3 regions of the Methylobacterium sp. PvP105 genome follow, and region 2 is predicted to be linked to each of the others. Evidence: predicted binding sites of a transcription regulator. Region 2 holds the regulator's gene; each other region holds the start of a gene.
The links. The regulator LexA, encoded in region 2, represses DNA repair genes until DNA is damaged. The targets are predictions, from matches to a motif close to TGTTCNNNNTGTGTTCNG.
Positions count from the first base shown of each region.

Region 1: a site for LexA is predicted at 3,068-3,085, ahead of J3A75_RS25245 (DUF3072 domain-containing protein). Genes of this name have one in related genera too.
Region 3: a site for LexA is predicted at 2,282-2,299, ahead of uvrA (excinuclease ABC subunit UvrA). Genes of this name have one in related genera too.

Region 1 is NZ_JAGIPA010000001.1:5,176,532-5,181,596, forward strand. It holds gene J3A75_RS25230 (branched-chain amino acid ABC transporter substrate-binding protein) at 1-738, opposite strand, end outside; gene J3A75_RS25235 (polysaccharide biosynthesis/export family protein) at 902-2,071, opposite strand; gene J3A75_RS25240 (Flp family type IVb pilin) at 2,344-2,631, opposite strand; gene J3A75_RS25245 (DUF3072 domain-containing protein) at 2,775-3,059, opposite strand; gene J3A75_RS25250 (gluconokinase) at 3,235-3,801, shown strand; gene J3A75_RS25255 (Cof-type HAD-IIB family hydrolase) at 3,806-4,627, shown strand; gene J3A75_RS25260 (lytic transglycosylase domain-containing protein) at 4,783-5,065, shown strand, end outside.
Region 2 is NZ_JAGIPA010000001.1:3,042,067-3,047,131, reverse strand. It holds gene J3A75_RS14435 (ComEC/Rec2 family competence protein) at 1-2,276, shown strand, start outside; gene lexA (transcriptional repressor LexA) at 2,270-2,998, opposite strand; gene J3A75_RS14425 (hypothetical protein) at 3,248-3,697, shown strand; gene J3A75_RS14420 (hypothetical protein) at 3,716-3,931, opposite strand; gene J3A75_RS14415 (NRAMP family divalent metal transporter) at 4,012-5,065, shown strand, end outside.
Region 3 is NZ_JAGIPA010000001.1:2,596,578-2,601,642, forward strand. It holds gene J3A75_RS12425 (zinc-binding alcohol dehydrogenase family protein) at 1-405, shown strand, start outside; gene J3A75_RS12430 (cupin domain-containing protein) at 413-838, shown strand; gene J3A75_RS12435 (MFS transporter) at 841-2,019, opposite strand; gene uvrA (excinuclease ABC subunit UvrA) at 2,446-5,065, shown strand, end outside.

The DNA of each region.
Region 1 (5,065 bases), 2.1 Mb from region 2:
CGCGATCTTCACGAGGCGGCCCATCTCGGCGGCGTCGCCGCCGTAGTAGACGACCTCGATCCCCGCGCTCTTGAGGCGGTCGGCCAGGGCGGCGTCGTCGGCGTCGCTCGGCGAGAACGACAGGAACAGCGCCTCGTTCACGCCGATGCGGTTGAGGTTGTCCTTGGTGGCGGCGGCGAGGCTGCGGGCCGCCGGCGTCTGGTCCTGGATCAGCGCGATCTTCCGGTCGCGGAACCGCTCGGCCAGCACGGCGGCGGACAGGCGGGCCTGATCGTCGTCGCGGCCGCAGACCCGGAAGATGTTCGGCAATCCCCGGTCGGTGAGCCGCGCCGCCACCGAGGCCGCGGTGATCATCACCACCCCGTTCTGCGCGTAGATGTCGGAGGCCGCGATGGAGGCGTTCGAGCAGACATGGCCGACGACGAGCCGGACGTTGGACCGGACGAAGTGGTTGGCCACCGCCATCGCGGTGTTCGAGTCGCAGGCATCGTCCTGCACGTCCAGGGTCACGGGCTGGCCGTCGAGGCCGCCCATGGCGTTGGCGTCCCGGGCCGCGGCCTCAACGCCGCGCAGGACCTGCTCGCCGACCGCCACGTAGGGGCCAGACCGCGGAACCGCCACGCCGATCACCACGTCGGCCGCCGCGCGGGAGGCCGGCAGGAGCGCGAGACACAGGCTCAGGGCGATCAGCGCGGGCCGGAGCGGCCCGCGGGCGGGGACGAAACGTCCGATCTTCATCGGGCTCTTCTGGGCATCCTTGCGCGACACGTCGGCGCGACGGCGGATGCGGCTCCGTAGCCTCGATCCCGCCCCGCACCCAGTGCCCATACGCGAGGACGCGCCGAAACGCGATTTTTTTCCGCGGCGGTCCTCTGGGCGACCCGGTGCCTGATTCCAGTGCCTACTTGGCGTAGGCGTAGGCCGTCGCCGCGGAGGCGACCGGTCCGGTGACGCCGTTGAAGGCGGTGAGGACCTTCTGGACCTCGGTGAAGGGCGCGTTCGACACGTAGATCAGGTCGCGGTTGCGCATCCGGAACGCCTGCGACACGAACAGGCTGTTGGGGTCGCGCATGTCGATCCGGTAGACCACCGGCACCAGAGGCGTGCCGAGCAGCTTCGAGCCGGGGCTGAGACGACGCACGACGCTGGCCGGCTCGAACCGGAAGATGAAGGTGCCGGCCGGGTCGGCGGCGAAGTCCGACAGGCCGCGCGCCTTGGCCAGCGCCTGCGCCAGCGTGATCCCGTCGGCCTGGAACGGCAGCTCGGTGCTGTTGCCCAGCGCGCCCACCGCGATGAAGGTCTGCGGGTCGCGCACCAGGGTCAGCACGTCGTTGGGCCGCAGGTAGATGTTCTCACGCGGGTTCGACACCACCGTGGTCAGCGGCACGGTCGCGGTCACCGGCCCGCGCGAGAGCCGCACGAAGGTCTCGTTGACCGGCGCGCGGTTGCCGCCGGCGGCGGCGATGACGTCGAGGATGCGGTCGCCGTGGCCCGAGAGCGGCAGGCGGGCGCCGGCGGCGCCCTCGCCGGTGACGGTGACGGCCTGGGAGATCGGGCGTGTGACCGAGACCAGCACCTGCGGCTGGATGGCCTTGCCGGCGAGCTCGTTCTCGATGAGCGCCTGGACGTCCTGGGTGCGGCGGCCGGCGACCTTGATGCGGCCGGCGTAGGGCACCGAGATGGCGCCGTCGCGCCCGACGGGCTGCTCGGGGATGAGGGCGGACTTGGAACCTGCGGAGAAGCGGTCGGCGACGAGGGGCCCGGAGAACAGGCCGCCGGACCCGGCTTCCCAGATGGAGACCGAGACCATGTCGCCGATGCCGATGACCGGCTCGGAGGAGGGGCGGTGGTCGCCGAAGGAGGCGAGCAGGCTGTCCAACGGCCGGCCGCGCAGGGCCTCGACCACGGAGGGAGTGACGTCGATGATCTCGTAGCGGGCGAGCAGGCCCCCGTCGGCCGTGGCGACCTCAGCCCCGGCCTGGATCGCGCTCGCCGTCGGACCCGCCGCGGGCAGGTACGTGCAGCCCGACATCGCCGTGACGGCGAGCAGGACGAGGGGAAGTTTGCGCATCCAGATGTTGCCCATCGGTATTGCCGAGCCCGTGCCTAGCCCATAGCGGCCCAGGTGTCCGTAGCGGGTGAGCCACACTCCGCCCGCCACGGCCGAGACTGCTAAGTCATCCTCGTTAAGCACAGCTTTTTCGGGGCACTGGAACGACAAATGCCGGGCGTATCGCCCGCGGCCGAAATATCGGGACACAAATCCGGACGCTGTCGGCGGTAACGGATCTGCCGATCGACGCCCAGGGCCGGCCGGACCGGGCGCGATCCGCTCGCTGCCCGTCACTGCCCCTGGGTCACCGCCGCGGTGATGTCGCCGTAGACGGCGCTGACGCGGGATACGTAGTAGCGGATGCTGCCCACCGCGACGATGAAGATCAGGCCACCGAGCAGGGCGTACTCCGTCGCGGTGGATCCGCGGAGGTCGCGGGCGAACCGTGCGGCCGCGGCCCGGATCCGACCCGACGGGGCGGACGCCGCCCAGGATCGCACAGCGCGCAGCCCCGCTCCGTCGCCGCCCGGCTCTTCCATGGTCGAACGCGCCTTCCAGTCCCACTGTCCGCGTGACATCACGCGCTCCGAACGCTGGTACCCGAGCCCGATTGCCGCCGGCTTAACGAAGTGTTCGAAACAGGGGATCGGGCCGAGTCCGGGCGGGATAGGCACCGCCCGGCACGGTGACGGGGCGCCCGCGAGGGCGCGCCCGTGACGGCTCAGGCGTGGCCGGCCTTATGGCGCAGGTCGTCGATCCGCTTCGAGGCCTCGGCCTTGTCGAGGTCGGGGTCGAACGCCTTCGGCTCCTTCGCCTCCTCCGACAGCGTCTTCAGATAGGAGGCCTGCGCGCCGGTCATCGGCTCGCCGCCGGTCGTCCACTGGTCCGGATCCTTGATCTGGTTCGACACGTCCTTCGGGTCGGTCTTGGGGTTCTCCGGCGCGTCCTGGCGCGCTCCGGAATCCCGGCCCGCCTTCGAGGTCGCCTTCGCGGTGGTGGTGGCCATGCGACTGATGTTCCCTGATTGTTCGCGTTCTGGGGCATCAACGCGGCCGGCCGCGCCCCGGTTCCTGCGGCCGCGGCGGCGCCGTCGGGCGCGGCGATCTTCCCTTCCTCGCGCCCGCTCCGCATGATTGCGACGCGCGGCGCCCCCGGCGCACCTCGGAGGCACGGTGATCCGGATGACGTCCCAATCACAGCCGACGCCCGATGCCCGGACGGCCGCTCAAGTGCTCGTGGTCATGGGTGTCTCGGGGTCCGGGAAGAGTACCGTGGCGGCGCTGATCGCCGAGAAGCTCGGCTGGATCTTCGTGGACGGCGACAGCTTCCACACACCGGAGCATGTGGCGAAGATGCGCGCGGGCCACGCCCTCGACGACGCGGACCGCGCGCCCTGGCTCGCCCGGATCGCGACCTGGATCCAGCAGCGCCTCGACGCCGGCGAGTCCGGCGTGGTCGTCTGCTCGGCCCTCAGGCGCGCGTACCGGGACGTCCTGACCCGGGGCAGCCGGCGCGTTCGCCTCGTCTACCTCGACGGCGACAAGGCCCTGATCGCCCGGCGCCTCGCGGAGCGCCAGGGCCATTTCATGTCGCCGGTCCTCCTCGACAGCCAGTTCGCGACCCTCGAGGTCCCGGGGGCCGACGAGCACCCGATCACCATCGGGATCCTCGAGCCGCCCGAGGCGATTGCCGACCGGGTCGTGGCGGAACTCGCCGCCGCGGCGCGCCGGGATCCGGGCAGGGAGTGACGCGATGACAGCAGAAGCCGGCAAGGCCGCGGGGATCGCGCTGGTGATCTCCGACGTCGACGGCACCCTGGTGACCGGCGACAAGCGCCTGACCGCGGCGACGGTGGCGGCCGTGCGCCGCCTGCGCGCGGCCGGGATCGGCTTCAGCATCGCCTCGGCGCGGCCCCCGATCGGCCTGCGGAGCCTCGTGGCGGAACTCGGCCTCGACCTGCCGATGGGGGCCTTCAACGGCGCGAGCGTCGTCCGGCCAGACCTGTCGATCATCGAGGAGCGGACCATTCCCGAGGCGGCGGCCCGGTCGGCCCTCGACCGGCTCCTGGCCGAGGGGCTGGATGTGTGGGTCTTCGCCGACGGCGCGTGGTGCCTGCGCGACCCGGACGGTCCCTACACCGACCTGGAGCGCCGCACGATCGGCGCGGAGCCCCGGGTCGTGGCGGATCTCGGCACGCTCACGGGATCGGCCGCCAAGATCGTCGGCGTCAGCCGCGACCACGCCCACCTCGCGGCCTGCGAGACGCGCATCGCCGCGGCACTGGCAGGCCGGGCCACCGTCCACCGCTCGCAGGCCTACTATCTCGACGTGACTCCGCCCGATCTCGACAAGGGTCGCTTCGTCGCCTGGATGAGCGCGCACCTCGCCATCCCGCGCGAGCGGATCGCCACCTTCGGCGATGCCGGGAACGACCGCCCGATGTTCGCGCAGAGCGGCTACGCGGTGGCGATGGGCAATGCCGAGGCGAGCGTCCAGGCGGCCGCGAGCGCGGTCACGGACAGCAACGACGCCGACGGGTTCGCCCGCGCGGTCGAGCGCCTCATCCTCCCCTGACCGGCCGACCGCGTCCGCGCGCCGCCCTGTGGCGCGCGGATCACAAGCGGGCCCGTCGCCCCGGTCGCCCACAGGCTGCCGAACCGGGGCCGCTTTCCGGCCTCATTTCCCCGTGACCTAGCTTGACCACAGAACAAGCAGCACCGGGTCTCGGAATGCATCGCCTCATCCTGGCCGCCGTCCTCGCGGTCGCGCCCGCCGCCGCCTTCGGGCAGGGCGCGCGCGACAATATCGACGCGCTGATCGAGCAGCAGGCCAAGGCGAACGGCGTTCCGGCGAGCTTCGTGCACGCCGTGGTGAAGCGCGAGAGCAACTACAACCCGCGGGCCAAGGGCGGCAGCGCCCTCGGCCTCATGCAGATCAAGCACGCGACCGCGCGCAGCCTGGGCTACACCGGCGACGCCGCCGGCCTGTACGATCCGGAGACCAACCTGCGCT
Region 2 (5,065 bases):
GGCGGGCGGGCGGCGCGGTGGCGCTGATCGGCCCGCGCGTCCGAGCCCTCCCGCCCGCCCTACCGGCGCTCCGCGGCTGGGTCGCCGCCGGTCTCGCCCGCGAGGCCGAGCAGCGCCGGCTGTTTCCCTGGCTGGCAGTGGCCTTCGGCGGCGGGATCCTGGTCTACTTCGCGGCGGCCGACGGCGCGCCGAGCCTGGCCGCGCCCCTGATCGCGGCCGCCCTCGCGCTGGCGCCGGTCCCCGTCCTCGGCGCGCGGCCGGCGGCCCTGGCGGCGGCGCTCGCGGTGGCGGCCGCGCTCCTCGGCTTCGCGGCGGCGACCTGGCGGGTCTCGCAGGTCGCCGCGCCGATCCTGACGCGCACCACGATCGGTCCGCTCGTCGGAACGGTCGAGGCCCTGGACGAGCGCGAGGTCGGCGCCCGGCTGGTGATCCGGGTGGAGAGCTTCGCCGGCCTCGCGCCCGAGGCGCGGCCCGCCCGGGTGCGGGTCTCGTTCCGCAAGACGCCGATCCCGCGCCCCGGGGACGTCGTCGCCGCCACGGCGCGGCTGCTGCCGCCCCCGGAGGCGGCCCGGCCCGGCGGCTACGACTTCGCCCGGGACGCCTACTTCCAGGGGATCGGCGCGGTGGGCTCGCTGGTCGGCGCGGTCACCGTCCGGGCGCCGTCCGAGCCGCCGCCGCTGGGCCTGCGGCTCGCCGCGGCGCTGGACGCGGCCCGCAACGGGCTCACGCGCCGGATCGCGGAGGCCGCCGGCGGCCAGGCGGGCGCGGTGGCGGCGGCCCTGGTGACCGGCAAGCGCGGCCTCATCGGACCGGCGACCAACGACGCGCTCCGCGCCGCGGGCATCTACCACGTGGTGTCGATCTCGGGCCTCCACATGGTGCTGGCCGCCGGCGTGGTGTTCTGGCTGGTGCGGGCGGTCCTCGCCGCGGTGCCGCTCTGCGCGCTCCTCTGGCCGATCAAGAAGATCGCGGCCGGCTTCGCCATGGTCGGCGTCACCGCCTACTGCGCCTTCTCGGGCTGGGACATCGCGGCCGAGCGCTCGCTGATCATGACCCTGATCATGCTGGGCGCGATCCTGGCGGACCGGCCGGCCCTGTCGATGCGCAACCTCGCCCTCGCGGCGCTGATCGCGCTCGCCCGGGAGCCGGAGGGCCTGCTCGGCCCGAGCTTCCAGATGTCCTTCGGCGCCGTGGCCGGGCTGATCGCCTGCGCCCGGCTGATCGACGGGCGGCTGTTCGTGCGCCCCGGGGCCGGGCGGATCGGCCGCCTCGTCGGCACCGGCCTCTCGGCGATCACCGGGACCCTGGCCACGACCCTTGTGGCGCAGGTCGCGACCGCGCCCTTCGCCACCTACCACTTCCAGACGGTTCAGCCCTTCGGCCTCGTCGGCAACGCCCTGACCCTGCCGCTCGTCTCCCTGGCGGTGATGCCCGCCGCGGTGATCGGCTGCCTCGCCTATCCCTTCGCCCTCGACCGGCCGGTCTGGTGGCTGATGGGGCAGGCGGTGGCCGGCATGCTGGCGATCTCGGACTGGATCGCCGGGTTCGAGCGGGCGAGCCTGGTGCTGCCGGCCTTCGGCGCCGCAGCGCTGACCCTGCTGACCGCGGGCCTGCTGCTGGCGACGCTGCCGGCCTCCCGCCTGCGCTGGCTCGCCGTGCCGCCGGTCCTGCTCGGCCTCGTCCTCGCGGCCCGGCCCGACCGCTACGACCTCTACGTCGACCGGCAGGGCGCGGGAGCGGCGGTGCGGGGTCCGGACGGGCGGCTCGCGGCCCTCGGAAGCCCCTCCGGCTTCGTCCTCGAGCAGTGGCTGAAGGCGGACGGTGACGGGCGGCGGCCCGCGGCGCTCATCGTCCGGTCGGGCAGCGGGCGCTGCGACCGGCTCGGCTGCACCGCCCGGCTGCCGGACGGGCGGGCGGTCGCCCTCGTCCGGGACAGGCGGGCCTTCCCGGAGGATTGCGCCCGCGCCGCGGTGCTGATCACCTTCCTCGCGGCGCCGCCGACCTGCACGGGCCCCCTGGTGATCGATCGGCAAGTCCTCGCCGCCCGCGGCGCCGTGGCCCTCCGGACCGACGGCGACGGCTTCGCCGCGCGCTTCGCCCGGGACGACGGGCGCGCCGTGCCCTGGCGGCCGGCCCCGGGACGCGATCCGGGACGCGATCCGGGACCGCCGCGGCCGGTCACCGCGGAGCCGGGCGACCGCGCCGCGGAGGACGGGGCCGCCGCGCCGGGCGGAGACCTCGCTCCCGGCGACGCGCCGGCCGAGCCGCTTCAGTAGCGGCGGACGAGGCTGACGAGGCGGCCCTGGATCCGGACCCGGTCGGGCCCGAGCACGCGGGTCTCGTAGGCCGGGTTGGCGGCCTCCAGGGCGATCGAGGAGCCGCGGCGGCGCAGGCGCTTGAGCGTCGCCTCCTCGTCGTCGATCAGCGCCACGATGATGTCGCCGGTATTGGCGGTGTCCTGCTTGCGGATGACCACGAGGTCGCCGTCCAGGATCCCGGCCTCGACCATCGAGTCGCCGCGCACCTCGAGGGCGTAGTGCTCGCCGCCGGCCACGAAGTCCGGCGACAGGGTGATGGCGTGGCTCTGGTTCTGGATCGCCGAGACGGGCGTACCGGCCGCGATCCGACCCATGACGGGGATCGAGATGGCCCGGCCGGACTCGTCGATCATCCGCGTGCTCGCCGGGGCCGGCGGCTGCTTGGACTTGCCGCCCTCGACCACGCTCGGCGTGAAGCGACGCGGCTCGGCGGGGGTCTGGGGCGCCGGCGCGGCCTGCGTCAGGCTCTCGGGGATGCGGATCACCTCGATGGCGCGCGCCCGATTCGGCAGGCGCCGGAGAAAGCCGCGCTCCTCCAGCGCCGTGATCAGCCGGTGGATACCGGATTTCGACTTGAGGTCGAGGGCATCCTTCATCTCGTCGAACGACGGCGGGACGCCGCATTCCTGCATCCGGCTCTGGATGAATCGCAGGAGGTCCAGCTGCTTGCGCGTGAGCATCGACGGGGGACTCGCGGCTTGGCGGACCGCCACGTGACGGTCTCCGAAACAAATCACGAACAGGTTAAACGTTCCGCAAGTGTTCCGCAAGAGCGGCACCGCCACGCTCGGCGCGCCGCGGCGCGCCCGCGGGACAAGGCGGAGAAACGCATTGACGGCGCAAGCGGAGCCGTTTCAATGCACCGCGGTGCCCCGCCGGGCAGGCGGCGGATCCGGGGCGCGGGCTGGGACCCTCTTGGAATGACGAGGATGCGACGACCCGCGGCTCTGCTGCCCCTCGGCCTCGCCGCCCTCGGCCTCGCCGGCTGCACCACCGGGTTCTCCTACATCTCGCGGAACTACGTGGCGCTCACCCCCCAGGTCGTGACGATCGGCTGCAAGGAGCCCTACGAGGTCTACGACAACCGGCAGCTGCGCCGGATGCTGATCGTCTCCAACGCCCTGCGCGAGTACACCGGCTGCAATCTGAGCGAGGTCCGGATCGATCCGGAGCCGGACGCCACCCGGGTGAAGCGCTTCCGCACCGCCGCCCGGGCCTATCTCGACGAGACCGTGCGCGAGGATTGCCGGATCACCGGCGAGACCGTGTTCGATCCGCTGAAGACCGAGTTCGCCTACGCGTGCGACGCGCCGATCGAGAAGCGCGGCACGGTGGTCCCCCGCCTGCCGGGCCGCAACCCCGGCCTCGGGGTGCGCTGACCGGCCGGCGGCGCGCCGTCAGGCGCCCGGCTTCGGGAAGGTCCGCTCCGCCGCGTCCCCGGCGGCGGCGAGCAGGGCGCGGGCGAAGGCCCGGGCCTCGGCCCGGTCGAGCACGATCGCGGCGGTCACCGGCGCGCCGCCGAGGTCGGCGAGGGCGAGTTCCAGGCGCACCCCGTCGGGCACGGCGCTCGCCTGCAGGCTCCAGCCGGAGCCCCGATCCGTGCTCTCCGCCATCTCACGCTCCTCCCGCCTGCCCCGGGAAAACGCCGCAGGCGCCCGCCGGAACCGCCCGTGCGCGGGACTGTTCCCGAGCCGTGCCCAGCGCTTCCCTGCCTCGCCTGTCCGCTTACCTCAAGGCCGCGGGCCCCGGACTCGTGGTGATGCTGGCCGATACCGATGTCGGAAGCCTCATCACGGCGGCCCAGAGCGGGGCGCGCTGGGGCTACGCGCTGCTGCTCCTGCAGATCCTGCTGGTGCCGATCCTGTACGTCGTCCAGGAGCTGACGGTGCGGCTCGGGACCGCCACCGGGCGCGGCCACGGCGCGCTGATCCGGGAGCGGTACGGGCCGGTCTGGGCCTGGATCTCGTACGGCGGCCTCGTGGTCGCCGGCCTCGGCGCCATCGTCACGGAATTCTCCGGCATCGCCGGCATCGGGGACCTGTTCGGGGTGCCGCGGCTCGTGAGCCTCGGCCTGCCGGCCTGCCTGCTCCTCGGGCTCGTCCTCACCGGGAGCTACCGGCGCGTGGAGGTCGTGGCGATCGTGGTCGGACTGTTCGAGCTGGTCTTCGTCGGGCTCGCCGCCGCGGCGCGGCCGAACGTGTCCGAGATCGTCGCCTCCTTCGGGCACATGCCGCTGGGCGACGGTCAGTTCCGGGTGCTGATCGCCGCCAATATCGGCGCGGTGATCATGCCGTGGATGATCTTCTATCAGCAGTCGGCGATCGTCGATAAGGGCCTGGGCTGGGAGCACGCGCGGCGCTCGCGGCTCGACACGCTCGTGGGCGCGGTGATCTCGCAATGCGTGATGGGCGCGATCCTCGTCGCCGCCGCCGCCACGATCGGCAAGGCCGGGCAGGGCAGCGCGAAGGGGCTGGAGACCGTCGGCGACCTCGCGGGCGCCTTCACGCCGGCCCTCGGGCCGTGGCTCGGACAGGTGGTGTTCGGGGTGGGCATCGTCGCGGCGGCCTTCGTGGCGCTCAACGTCGTGGCCCTGGCGCTGGCCTGGGGGTTCGGCGACGTGACCGGCCGGCCCCACTCCCTGGAGCAGTCCCCCCGGGAGGCGCCGGCCTTCTACGGCGCCTTCGCGCTCGCCGTCGCGGCGGGGGCGGGCGCCGTGCAGCTCGTGCCGAACCTCGTGGCGCTCAACA
Region 3 (5,065 bases), 450 kb from region 2:
CTGGCGGCCGAGGTGGCGGCCCTGGGGCTCGGCGCGCCGGGCCTCGTCTTCTCCACGACCAACACCGACGCGCACCTCGCCGCGATCGTCGAGCTCATCGCCCCGCAGGGCCGCCTCGCCCTGATCGACGATCCGGAGCGCCTCGATGTCGGGCTCCTCAAGCGCAAGAGCCTGTCGCTGCACTGGGAGTTCATGTTCACCCGCTCGATGTTCGCCACCGCCGACATCGCTGCCCAGGGCGCGCTCCTCGACGAGGTCGCCCGCCTCATTGATTCGGGCCGCCTGCGCACCACCCTGGGAGAGCATTACGGGCGGATCGACGCCGCGAATCTCCGGCGCGCCCACGGCCTGATCGAGAGCGGGCGCGCCAGGGGCAAGATCGTGCTCGAAGGCTTCTCGGAGTGAGGACGCGATGACGGAGGCGGCGGGGACCGGGATCTTCGACGTGGCGGCACTGGCGGCGGCGCTGCCCGACAGCGCCGGGACCCTCCTGGTCGACACCTACCTGACCGACCGGGAGGCCGCGAGCGCCCGGGTGTTCCGGGTCTACCGGCCGACGCCGCCGCACTACCACGCCACCTGCGACGAGTACCTCTACTGCCTCTCGGGCCGGGGCACCTTCTGGATGCGCGATCCCGCCGCGGTGACCGCGTTCGGCCCCGGCCAGCTCCTGTTCTTCGAGAAGGGCACGGTCCACGCGATGCCGGCGCTCGAGCCCGGGGACCCGGTGGTGTTCCTGTCGATCGACACGCCCCGCCGGGCGCCGACCGACATCATCTTCGTGAACCCGGAGGACGGGACGCCGGCCAGCTTCATGGCGCGCAACGCGGAGGGTTGAGGTCAGACCCGCAGGGAGCGCCCGGCCGCCGCCACGCCGACGAGCAGGATCGCCACGATCAGGAGCGCCGCGGGAAGGCCGAGCGCCTGCGCGGCGAAGCCGATCAGGGCCGGGCCCGCCAGCACCCCGGCATAGCCCAGCGTCGTCACCGCCGGCACCGCCACGCGCGCGGCCATCGCCCTCTGGCGGCCGGCCGCCGTGAACAGGACCGGGACGATGTTGGCGCAGCCCGCCCCGACCAGCGCGTAGCCGGCGAGTGCCGCCTCCCAGGCCGGGACGAGGACCGAGAGCGCGAGGCCGACGGCCGCCAGCAGGCCGCCGAGGACGACCACGCTCCGGCGCCCGAGCCGGGCCACGACCCGGTCGCCCGCGAGCCGGCCGACCGTCATCGTCACCGAGAAGGCCGCGTAGCCGAGCGCCGCCCAGGCCGGATCGAGCCCCCGCTGCTGGATCAGGAAGACCGCGCTCCAGTCGAGGGCCGAGCCCTCGGTGAGGAACACCACGAAGCAGAGCAGGCCCAGGACCAGCACCGGGCCGCGGGGCAGCGCGAAGGCGGGGCCGCCGCGCGCCCCTCCCCTGTCCGGCGGCAGGATGCCGGGCCAGGCGGCGGCGAACAGGGCCGCGATGCCGGCGGTCAGGAGCAGCACGCTCCAGCCCGCGCCGAGGCCCGCCGCCAGCAGGCCGCTGGCGATCAGCGCCCCCAGGATGCAGCCGAGGCTGTAGAGGCCGTGGAAGCCCGACATCATCGGGTGCCCGCTCCGGCGCTCCACCGCGACCGCCTGCAGGTTCATGACGCAGTCCACCGCCCCCATCCCGGCCCCGAACAGCAGCAGCCCCAGGGTGAGCGTCACGAGCCCCGAGGCCGCGGCCAGCACCGGGAGGGCGAGGCCGAGGGCCAGCGTGCCGGCGAGCAGGACCGGCCGGAAGCCGAGCCGCGCGGCCGCCACCCCGGCGCTCGGCATCGCCAGGATCGAGCCGATGCCGAAGGTGAGGAGCAGCAGGCCGAGCCCCGCCGCGTCGAGGCCGGCGCGGTCCTTCACCAGCGGCACCAGCGGCGCCCAGGTGGCGTTGGCGATGCCGACGATCAGGAACAGCAGCCGCGTGGACAGCCTCTGCCGGGCCGCGGCCCGGTCGTCGGCCCCCGGGATGGCGACCGGATCGGTCAGGTCGAGTGCTGGCATCGATGCCTGTCGGGACTTGGATCTGTGGGCGGGATTGGGCGATGTGGATCTCAACTCCCGCGGTGCAACACCGAAGGTGGGCCAAGGTTTGGCGAATCGAGATCCGGCGAACCCGGGGCCGCCGGACTCCGATCGCGGCCGTTGGCTGCACGTCGTCGCCCGCGCAAGCGAAGGGGCCCGGCGCGCGGCTCGTCAGCGTGGCGCCATCCGGATTGCTTCGCTGCGCGCAAAGACGGCTGCGCGTTCACCGAGCGGTTGCCGACGTACGCGTTTCGTTCTAGCAAGGGCGGCGCATGACGGGCCTGCGTCCCGCCGGCCACATCTTGCCGTGAGCCCCCGCGGGCTCGACATGAGGCCGGTGCGGCGGCTGGCCCGCGCGCGAATCCGACTCTGACCGCGTCGACGCCTCGAAAGACCGCCGCTCTCATGGCCAAAGCCCAAGCTGGAAGTCGTGTCGCAAGCCGCGCCGGCGCCGCCAAAGCCGCTCCCAAGGCGCCCCTCAAGGCAGCCTCGACGAAGGCAGGCTCAACGAAGGCGGCCCTGCCGAGACAGGCCCGCGCGAAGGGCGAAGCGCCCGCGGCCCGGACCGAGGCCGCCATCGACGCCAGGCTGGAGGCCCTGTTCGACGCCGCGCCGGCCCCCGTCGAGGACCGGCGGGTCATCGCGATCCGCGGCGCCCGGGAGCACAATCTCAAGAACGTCGACCTGACCATCCCCCGGGACAAGCTCGTGGTGTTCACCGGGCTGTCGGGCTCGGGCAAGTCGTCGCTCGCCTTCGACACGATCTACGCCGAGGGGCAGCGCCGCTACGTCGAGTCGCTCTCGGCCTACGCTCGCCAGTTCCTGGAGATGATGTCGAAGCCCGACGTCGACCAGATCGACGGGCTGTCGCCGGCCATCTCCATCGAGCAGAAGACCACCTCCAAGAATCCCCGCTCCACCGTGGGGACGGTCACCGAGATCTACGACTACATGCGCCTGCTCTGGGCGCGGGTCGGCATCCCCTACTCGCCGGCCACCGGCCTGCCGATCGAGAGCCAGACCGTCCAGCAGATGGTCGACCGCGTGCTGGAACTGCCGGAGAAGACCCGGCTCTACCTGCTCGCGCCGGTGGTCCGCGGGCGGAAAGGCGAGTACCGCAAGGAAATCGCCGAGTACCAGAAGAAGGGCTTCCAGCGTCTGCGCGTGAACGGCGAGTACTACGCCATCGACGACGTGCCCAAGCTCGACAAGAAGTTCAAGCACGACATCGACGTGGTGGTCGACCGGATCGTGGTCCGCGCCGATATCGGCTCGCGCCTCGCCGAATCCTTCGAGACGGCGCTGGAGCTCGCCGACGGCGTCGCCGAGATCGTGTTCGCCGACGCCCCCGAGGGCGAGGCGCCCCGGACCATCACCTTCTCGTCGCGGTTCGCCTGCCCGGTCTCGGGCTTCACCATCGCGGAGATCGAGCCGCGTCTGTTCTCGTTCAACAACCCGTTCGGCGCCTGCCCGACCTGCAGCGGCATCGGCCACGAGATGCGGATCGATCCCGAACTGGTGATCTCCGACCCGGCCCTGAGCCTGAAGCGCGGCGCGGTCGGCCCCTGGGCGAAGTCGACCTCGCCCTATTACGGTCAGACCCTGGAGGCGCTGGCCGAGCATTTCGGCTTCAAGACGGGCGTCCCCTGGCAGAGCCTGTCGGAGACCGCCCGCGCCATCGTGCTCTACGGCTCGGGCAAGCAGTCGATCCGCTTCGCCTACGACGACGGGTTGCGCAAGTACACGGTCAACAAGCCGTTCGAGGGCGTGATCCCGAACCTGGAGCGCCGCTATAAGGAGAGCGACTCGGACGCCGTCCGGGAGGAGATCGGGCGCTTCATGAGCGAGACGCCCTGCGCCGCCTGCGGCGGCAAGCGGCTGAAGCCCGAGGCGCTCGCCGTGAAGGTCGCCATGGCGGACATCGCCGACGTCACGGCCCTCTCGGTGAGCGAGGCGCACCGCTGGTTCTCGGAGCTGCCGGAGAAGCTGACCGCCAAGCAGAACGAGATCGCGGTCCGGATCCTGAAAGAGATCCGCGACCGGCTGACCTTCCTGGTGGATGTCGGCCTGGAATACCTGACGCTCGCCCGCGGCTCCGGCTCGCTCTCGGGCGGCGAGAGCCAGCGCATCCGGCTCGCCTCGCAGATCGGCTCGGGGCTGACCGGCGTGCTCTACGTGCTGGACGAGCCCTCGATCGGCCTGCACCAGCGCGACAACGAGCGGCTGCTCGGCACGCTCAAGCGCCTGCGCGACCTCGGCAACTCGGTGATCGTGGTCGAGCACGACGAGGACGCGATCCTGCAGGCCGATTACGTGGTCGATGTCGGGCCGGGCGCCGGCATCCACGGCGGCGAGATCATCGCGCAGGGGACGCCCGCCGAGGTGCTGGCGAATCCCGCCTCGCTCACCGCCAAGTATCTCACCGGCGCGATGTCCGTGCGCACCCCGACCGCGCGCCGCAAGGGCCGGAAGGGCAAGCTCGGGCTGTTCGGCGCCCGGGGCAACAATCTGAAGGACGTGGATGTCGAGATCCCGCTCGGCACCTTCACCTGCATCACCGGCGTGTCCGGGGGCGGCAAGTCGACCCTGGTGATCGACACGCTCTATAAGGCGGTGGCGAAGAAGCTGAACGGCGCCCTGGAGCACCCGGCGCCCTACGGGCGGCTGGAGGGGCTGGAGCACCTCGACAAGGTCATCGACATCGACCAGTCGCCGATCGGGCGCACCCCGCGCTCGAACCCCGCCACCTATATCGGCGCCTTCACGCCGATCCGCGACTGGTTCGCGGGCCTGCCCGAGGCCAAGGCCCGCGGCTACCAGCCCGGGCGGTTCTCGTTCAACGTCAAGGGCGGGCGCTGCGAGGCCTGCTCGGGCGACGGCGTCATCAAGATCGAGATGCACTTCCTGCCGGACGTCTACGTCACCTGCGACGTCTGCAAGGGCAAGCGCTACGACCGCGAGACCCTGGAGGTGAAGTACAGGGGCAAGTCGATCGCCGACGTGCTCGATTCCACCGTCGAGGAGG